Regions from separate parts of the Marinobacter sp. NFXS11 genome, predicted to be linked through region 2. Evidence: riboswitches for the same ligand, from Rfam matches in the RefSeq annotation. Region 2 holds a riboswitch; the other holds the start of a gene.
The links. Region 2 has a riboswitch for cobalamin ahead of J3362_RS11955 (ribonucleoside-diphosphate reductase subunit alpha). Riboswitches for the same ligand answer to the same signal wherever they lie in the genome.
Positions count from the first base shown of each region.

Region 1: it holds a riboswitch for cobalamin, as region 2 does, so the genes downstream of both, J3362_RS13880 (TonB-dependent receptor plug domain-containing protein) here and J3362_RS11955 (ribonucleoside-diphosphate reductase subunit alpha) in region 2, are expected to answer to the same signal.

Region 1 covers NZ_JAGDDV010000002.1:1,066,658-1,070,869, forward strand. The annotation lists gene J3362_RS13870 (3'-5' exonuclease) at 1-351, opposite strand, end outside; gene J3362_RS13875 (putative nucleotidyltransferase substrate binding domain-containing protein) at 344-2,218, opposite strand; cobalamin riboswitch at 2,341-2,563, shown strand; gene J3362_RS13880 (TonB-dependent receptor plug domain-containing protein) at 2,699-4,212, shown strand, end outside.
Region 2 covers NZ_JAGDDV010000002.1:632,278-636,489, reverse strand. The annotation lists gene fmdA (formamidase) at 1-863, shown strand, start outside; gene J3362_RS11960 (FmdB family zinc ribbon protein) at 869-1,222, shown strand; cobalamin riboswitch at 1,378-1,556, shown strand; gene J3362_RS11955 (ribonucleoside-diphosphate reductase subunit alpha) at 1,686-4,212, shown strand, end outside.

The DNA of each region.
Region 1 (4,212 bases), 430 kb from region 2:
CGGTGCCTGGTCGATATCACTGTGGGTAATGCCGTGGATAGTAATCGAGGTCTGGTGCAGCGGGAGCTTGGGCCGCACGATCCAGTGGCGGGCTTTGCCCAGCTGGATGCCGTCGAGCGTAAACGGCACCAGACCGATACTGACAATCGAATGTTGATTGGCGTCCAACCCGGTGGTCTCGAAATCGAGCGCGACAAAGGGCACCTCGGATAAGGGCGTCTCCGGCGACACACACCCACTCTCGTAATAGGCTTTAAGAATCGGGGACTTGCTCTGCTCCGCCAGGGCCTTGAATTGCTCGGGCCATGGCAGGCGTGTAACAGAATTCTCGGCCTGCTCCTCACTAGACATTACGGGCCACCCCGGCGTGATACCGGAATTTCAGGAACTTCTGGGCACCGCTGACTACCTGGAACGCATCCTTGAGATGGCTGCGCTCAAACGGTGAAAGGTCTTCGGGCCGTACGTTGTTGTCCGGCTGCCGGTCAGCCTCGATTGCCAGGGCCTGGTGCCGGATACGAACGATGGAGATAAACTCAAGCGCATCCCTCAGGTTGCCCAGATCGTCGTCCAGCAGGAGCTTGGTGTTGCCGATGGCTTTCAGTCGCTCGAACGAGTTTTGTGCACGGGAGCCGCAGGCCAGGGCATGAACCCGAATCAGATCCGACAGGGGCGCTGTTCCGCGACGTTTCAGGTTGAAGGTCTTCTGGTGCTTGCCATCCTCTTCCAGCACGAAAGTCCGGAAAAAGCCGATCGGCGGCGTGCGGTTCAGGGCGTTGCGCGCCAGCATTGCCAGGAACCGCTGGCTGTTGCTGGCTTTGTCGGCCACCAGTGTCTTGAGCTGTTCGGCAAAGTCGGTCTCGCCGTAGATGCCATCCAGATCAAAGAAGATGTTGCTGTTTAACAGAGCCTCGGCTTTCGGATTATCAATCCAGTCGGTGAAGTAGTCCTTCCAGACGCGCAGTGGCTGCCGCCATTTCTGGTTGGTGGCCATGATGTCGCCGGTGCAGTAGGTATAGCCGCACTCCGCAAGGCCATCGCTGACGAATTTCGCCAGCTCCAGGAAGTATTCGTCATGTTCTTCCGGCACAAAGCTGTCGTCCAGGATCATGGCGTTATCCTGATCCGTGACCACCAGCTGCTCGTCCCGCGCCATGGAGCCGAGCGCCATAAAGCAGTAGGGCACGGGTGGGGGGCCGAGTTTCTCTTCGCCCAGTGCCAGCAGGCGCTGTGTAAAGCTGCGCCCGATACCGGCCATGGCACTGCCAATCATGTGGGAATTGGCATCTTCGTTCACCATGCGAACAAAGCTGTCCCGAACATCCAGGCTGATTTTCTTCAGGCCTTTTACATCCTGCTGATGGTAGATGTTACTGACCAGGTAGAGGCTGCTCTGGCTCTCGTACTTCACGATGTCAGACAGCGCAATCACGCCGCGAACCTCATCCCGATCCATCACCGGAAGATGGTGCACGTTGTTGTGCAGCATGGTGAGCATGGCCTCGAATATGAACATGTTCGAGCGGATGGTGATCAGATCCTCCGACATGATCTCGCTGATCGGGGTTTCCGAGGCCAGGGCTTCGCTGAGGGCCCGGGTGCGCAGGTCCCGGTCGGTAATGATGCCCTTGAGCAAGGGCTTGTCACCTTCCTCATCCATCAGCAGCAGTGCTGAGACGCCGTTTTCGGTCATGATCCGCGCCGCTTCCTGCAGGCGAACGGTGTGGGGCGCTGACACCGGTTCCCGGGCAATCAAACGGGTAACCTTCGATGTCATCAACTGGTTGGACTTTTCGCGGCGGGAAACGGCGGATCGTAGGCGGCTTCGGTCTTCAATCTCAACGAAATCGGCAAAGTTGTCGTCATTTTCCCAGAGGTACTGGAAGGTATCGTAAGGGATCTTGTACAGCAGAACGTCTTCCAGGGCTTTGACGGGGAAGCGCACTTTCCGGTTCATCAACAGGCCAAACTGGCCGAAGACTTCGCCCTCGCTGATCCGGTTGTACAGCTCCCCGGTGCGCCGATAGATCTCGACGGCGCCACTGCGCACGTAATACAGCCAGCTGCTCGGGTCACCCAGTTCGAGGATCTGGCTCCCGGCCTTGAAGTACACAACTTCGATGTCGCCAACCACTCTGTCGAGCAGTTCCTCGGCCATCTCGTCAAACGGCGGATATTGAGCCATGTGATTGCGGATGTCGACCAGCTCGGCCTGCATAAAACTCCCTGTTTTGGCGAAGGAAAAGTGATTGTCAGTCATGGAATATAGCAGTGGCAGAGGCCTGCGGCCATGTTGACCTTTGATGGATTTCATTGACCGCTTACCCGGGTGTTGCTAGCCTTGCCTCACTTTTTTCAGGTGTCCGTCGCAAAGCGCGATGGGTGAAACGGGAAATCGGTGAGCCTGGTAATGCCAGTGCAAAGCCGATGCTGCCCCCGCAACGGTAAGCAGGACAACGGCAATCTGTGCGCCACTGTGTCGCCACGACATGGGAAGGTGATTGCCCGGGAACCGAGGGTTCCGCCTGCCAGCCCGGAGACCGGCCTGGAAAAACACCCGATGTTGCGGTGGGCAACCTGGGTGGGTGATATGCCGGTTACGCTCTCCTGACACCTGTCTACCGCCTGCCCTCATTCGCTGTTCCGCAACAAAACCCAGATTCCCGTGCGGGTGCGCGCGGAGTGCGGAGCAAGTTTCATGTTCAGAATTCAAAGCCCTGTTTTACTGGCCGGCGCTGCCATGGCCGCCCTGCCTCTGGCCGTTTCGGCCCAGTCTGCCCCAGAATCCGATGCCCTGGATCCAATCGTGGTTACCGCGACGCTCGGGCCGAAGACCGTTGGAGAGAGTTTGTCTTCGGTTACCGTCATCGAGAAAGAGGATATTGATCGGCAACAGCCGTCGGAATTCCGCGACCTGTTGCGCGCGCAGCCGGGGATCAATGTGGTGTCGGACGGCAGTTACGGCAAGACCACCAGCGTATTCCTGCGTGGGGCGGGGAGCTCAGGTACAGTGCTGCTTCTCGATGGTATCCGACTGCGCTCTGCCTCTGCGGGCATCCCACCCTGGCAGTTTTTGCCTCCGGAATTGATGGAACGGGTTGAACTGGTGCGGGGCGCGAAGAGCTCCCTCTACGGTGCCGATGCGGTGGGTGGTGTCATCCAGGCGTTCACTCTGGAACCTGAAGCCGGACGCCAGGGTTGGGGTGAGCTAAAAGGAGGCTCCCATGAAACCCGCGAGGTTACCGCTGGATTGGCTGGCCGGGAGGGCCGTTCCTCGTTCCTGGCCAGTGGCGTCTATTCGGACACCGATGGCACCAATCTGAGGGATGGCGGTGAAGACAAGGGCTTTCGGAACACCGGCGGCCTGGCGAAGCTGAGCCACAGTTTTGATCAGGGCGGCGGCGCAGGGCTGACCGTGTTCCAGTCTGAGGGTAATACCGAGTTTGAAGGCGGTGATACCGATTTCTTGATCCGTGCCATGGGCCTGCATCTGGAGGCTGTTGCCAGTGACTACTGGCGCACACGGATCCAGTTCTCGGAAGCTCGCGACGAACAGGATACCTTCGGAGCCAATCCAAGTACTTTCGACACACTGTCTCGCTCGGCGCGCTGGGAAAACACCCTGACGGCCGGTGTTCATGAGCTGGTTCTGGGTACGGAGGTCATGATTGACGAAGTGGATGGCACCAGCAATTTCACGGAAGACAGCAGGACCAACAGTGCGGTCTTTGGCCAGGGTCGTCTGAACTTTGATGCTACCGATCTGACGCTCAGTCTGCGTGTTGATGACAACGAGGCCTACGGGAAAGAGGAGACTGGCGGCGTGGCCTTTGGTCACCAGCTGGACCGTGCCCATCGTTTTCGCCTCAGCTATGCGACCTCGTTCCGCGCGCCAACCTTTAATGATCTTTACCTGACGGTGCCGTTCTACACCGGTAATCCGGACCTCGACGCAGAAGAGGGGCAGATGGTCGAGGCCGGTTTCTCCGGCCGATATGACCAATGGTACTGGGATGTTGCTCTCTATCAGAACGATGTGAAGGACCTGATTACCTATGTTTCTGACCCGGCGACGTTTGAGGGCACCATGGAAAATGTCGAAACGGCCAGAATCCGTGGCGTTGAGGTTTCGTCCGGTATTGAGACTGCTGACTGGAGTCTGGCGGCAGCGGTAACCTACGCGGATACCGAGAACCGCGATACCGGCGCACG
Region 2 (4,212 bases):
CCCAGAAATCCATCTGGGACTTCAACGGCATGTTCACCAAATCCCGCCACATTCCCAACGTGGAATTTGCCGGCCTGATTCACCCGGGCCTGATTGGCTGCCTGCCCTCCAAAGAATTGCTGGACACCTGGAACAAGCGTGAGGCCGGACTGGTCGCGACCGATCCGGAGCGTGTGCCGGAACTGGCAACACTGCCCAACGGTGAGACCGCCCATATGGGCCAGATGACCGGTGACGCGGCCAAGGCTGCCGGCGCCGAGGCCGCGCGTACCGTGCCGCCACGGGAACATGGCGGTAACTGTGACATCAAGGATCTGTCCCGTGGCTCCAAGGTGTATTTCCCGGTGTACGTGGACGGGGCCGGCCTCTCCGTAGGCGACCTTCACTTCAGCCAGGGCGACGGCGAAATCACGTTCTGTGGCGCCATCGAAATGGCCGGCTGGATTCACCTGCGGGTGAACCTGATCAAGGACGGCGTGAAGAAGTACGGCATCAAGAATCCGGTGTTCAAGCCCAGCCCGATCAAGCCCCGTTACGATGACTATGTAATCTTCGAAGGCATCTCCGTAGACGAAGACGGCGGCCAGCATTACCTGGACGTGCACGTGGCTTATCGTCAGGCGTGTCTGAACGCCATCGAATACATGACCAAGTTCGGTTATACCAAGGCCCAGGCCTACGCGATTCTGGGCTGTGCGCCGGTGGAAGGCCACATTAGCGGCGTGGTGGATATCCCGAACGCCTGCGCCACGCTCTGGTTGCCGACGGGCATCTTCGACTTCGACATTAACCCGTCCGCTGAGGGTCCGCAGAAGAAAGTCAGCGGGGGCATGGACGTACCGCTGTCGAAAGATAAGGAGTAATCGCCATGCCCGTGTATGACTACAAGTGCCGTGAACATGGCCTCTTTCACACACTGGCCACCATGGAGGATGCGGCCAAGCCGGCGCAATGCCCCACCTGCAAGGCCATGTCGCCGCGGGTGATCGTGTTGCCATCCCACATTGCCGCCATGGACCCGGCCAAAAGGGCGGCCGAGGACCGGAACGAGCGGTCCCGGCATGAGCCGGTGTTTTCCACCGCAGACCGAAGGGCGAATGATAAGGAGCACAGTCGCGCCTGCGGCTGTGGCTCCCCGAAACCCGGAAAGTCCATGCTGTTCTACACCGCTGACGGGAAGAAGATGTTTCCTTCCATGCGGCCCTGGATGATCAGCCACTGATTGGCTGAGTTGAAACTGTCACGTGTTTGGCCCCCTCTCCGGGGCCTTTTTTATTGCTTCAGGTTGTCCCTTCCGAATATCGTGTATATAGTGTTTCTATCCTTGGTCAAATACCAGATGTAGTGATCAGTGCGTAACCAACTCGGTCAACGTGTGATCATCTCAGCCATTCTGGTATCGGGAATCCGGTGAGACTCCGGAACTGACGCGCAGCGGTATTGGGGAACAAGCGTGGCATCAAGACACTGGTGAAAGCCGGGAAGTCGCCACACGAGGCCGAATCGAACGATTCATGCCCCTGAGTCCGAAGACCTGCCAGGGATGAAGGAGCCTTACGGCTCCCAACTGCACCTTCGCGACCCAGGGTGAGCAGACCGGTTATGCCCAGCCATTCCCATGGCGAGGTGTGCCCCTGCGTACGCGATGGTGAAAGGAACTCAACGCGTATTCAGGAGAACACTGCATGTCTGCCTCAGCCCTGGCCGAACCCCGGCCAACCTCGCACACGGACACCGAATCCCTTCAGGTCATCAAGCGCAACGGCACACTTGTCGGCTTTGACCCATCCAAGATCAGCATCGCCGTAACCAAAGCGTTCCTCGCTGTTGAGGGCGACACCGCCGCCGGTTCCGCCCGTATCAATGACGCGGTACACCGGGTGACCGACCAGGTTATCCAGGCGATTGGCCGTCGCCTGAAGGCCGGTGGCAAGGTGCATATCGAAGACATCCAGGATCAGGTGGAACTGGCCCTGATGCGGGCCGAAGAACAGAAGGTGGCCCGCGCCTACGTCCTGTATCGGGAAGAGCATGCCCGCGAGCGCGCCCGCCATGCGCCGGTTGAGGCGCACCCCCATCTGACGGTGAAAAAGACCAGTGGCGAGATTGCTCCGCTGGATCTGGGCCTGATGAAACTGCAGGTGGAACAGGCCGCCACAGGGCTGGAGGGCATTGAAGGTGATTCCCTGGTGGACGATGCCCTGACCAACCTGTACGACGGCATCGCCGAGGAAGACGTGCTGTCGGCCTTGATCATGACAGCCCGCAGCCGGATTGAGCGGGAGCCGGACTACAGCGCGGTCACTGCACGCCTGCTCCTGGAGCAACTTCGCCTGGAGAATGCCGCCGCCCTGGGCCTGCCCATCAGTCTGCCATTGGCTGAGATTTATCCACAGGCCCTGAGTGCCTTTATCGATGCGGGAATCCGTTACGAATTGTTGGATGAAGCTCTGGCCACCTTTGATCTGGAGCGCCTGGGTGCCGCCCTTCGGCCGGAGCGGGATCTGCAGTTTGGCTTCCTGGGCCTGCAAACCCTGTACGACCGTTATTTCCTGCACTGGAACAAGGCCCGCCTGGAATTGCCTCAGGTATTTTTCATGCGGGTTGCCATGGGCCTGGCCCTGCGCGAAGACGACCCGAATGCCCGGGCCATCGAGTTCTACAACCTGTTGTCTTCGTTCGACTACATGGCGTCCACACCCACGCTGTTCAACAGCGGTACCCGCCATTCTCAGCTGTCGTCCTGTTACCTGACGACGGTTGGCGACGATCTTGAAGACATCTACGGCGCCATCCGAGATAACGCCATGCTGTCCAAATGGGCTGGCGGTCTGGGTAATGACTGGACTCCAGTTCGGGCGCTGGGCTCCCACATCAAGGGCACCAACGGCCAGAGCCAGGGTGTGGTGCCCTTCCTGAAAGTAGTCAACGACACCGCCGTAGCGGTCAACCAGGGCGGCAAGCGCAAGGGTGCGGTGTGTGCCTACCTGGAAAGCTGGCACCTGGACATCGAGGAGTTCCTGGAGCTGCGCAAGAATACCGGCGACGAACGCCGCCGAACCCACGACATGAATACGGCCAACTGGGTGCCGGACCTGCTGATCGAGCGCATGCGCGAAGACCGGGACTGGACCCTGTTCTCCCCCAGCGATGCGCCGGATCTGCACGACCTGTACGGCAACGCCTTCCGTGAACGCTACGAGCATTACGAAGCCCTCGCAGAGCAGGGCAAAATCAAGCTGTTCAAGAAAATCCCGGCCAAGCAGCTCTGGCGCAAGATGCTCACCGTGCTGTTCGAAACCGGCCACCCCTGGATCACGTTCAAGGACCCGTGCAATCTGCGCTCTCCCCAGCAGCACCGGGGCGTGGTGCACAGCTCTAACCTGTGCACGGAAATCACCCTGAACACCAGCGCCGACGAGATTGCCGTGTGCAACCTTGGTTCCGTGAACCTGGCGGCTCATATCGCCAACGGCGAGCTGGACGTGCAGCGCCTGGAACAAACGGTGAACACCGCCGTGCGCATGCTCGATAACGTTATCGACATCAACTACTACGCCGTACCTCAGGCCCGGAATTCCAACCTCAAGCATCGCCCGGTCGGTCTTGGCCTCATGGGTTTCCAGGACGCGCTCTATCAATTGGGCCTGCCGTATTCCAGCCCGGAAGCGGTTGAGTTTGCCGACGTTGCCATGGAGCAACTCAGCTACTTCGCCATCCGCGCCTCGGCTTCGCTGGCGGGTGAGCGAGGCGCCTATGAGAGCTTTGAGTGCTCACTCTGGCAGCAGGGCATCCTGCCGATCGACTCCATTAACCTGCTCAAGGAAAACCGCCGGGAAGGGGACCTGTCCGTGAATACCAACGCCCGGCTGGACTGGTCTCCCGTACGCGAACTGATCGCAAAAAACGGCATGCGCAACAGCAACGTGATGGCGATTGCCCCGACTGCGACGATTTCCAACATCGTGGGTGTGTCCCAGTCCATCGAGCCGGCGTACCAGAACCTGTTCGTGAAATCGAACCTCTCCGGCGAGTTCACCGTGGTGAATCCCTCTCTGGTCCGAGACCTCAAGGCCGAAGGACTGTGGGACAACGTGATGGTGAACGACCTCAAATACTTCGACGGCAGCGTTCAGCAAATCGACCGCATCCCCAACGAACTGAAAGCGCGATACGCCACTGCCTTTGAGATCGACGCAAGGTGGCTGGTGG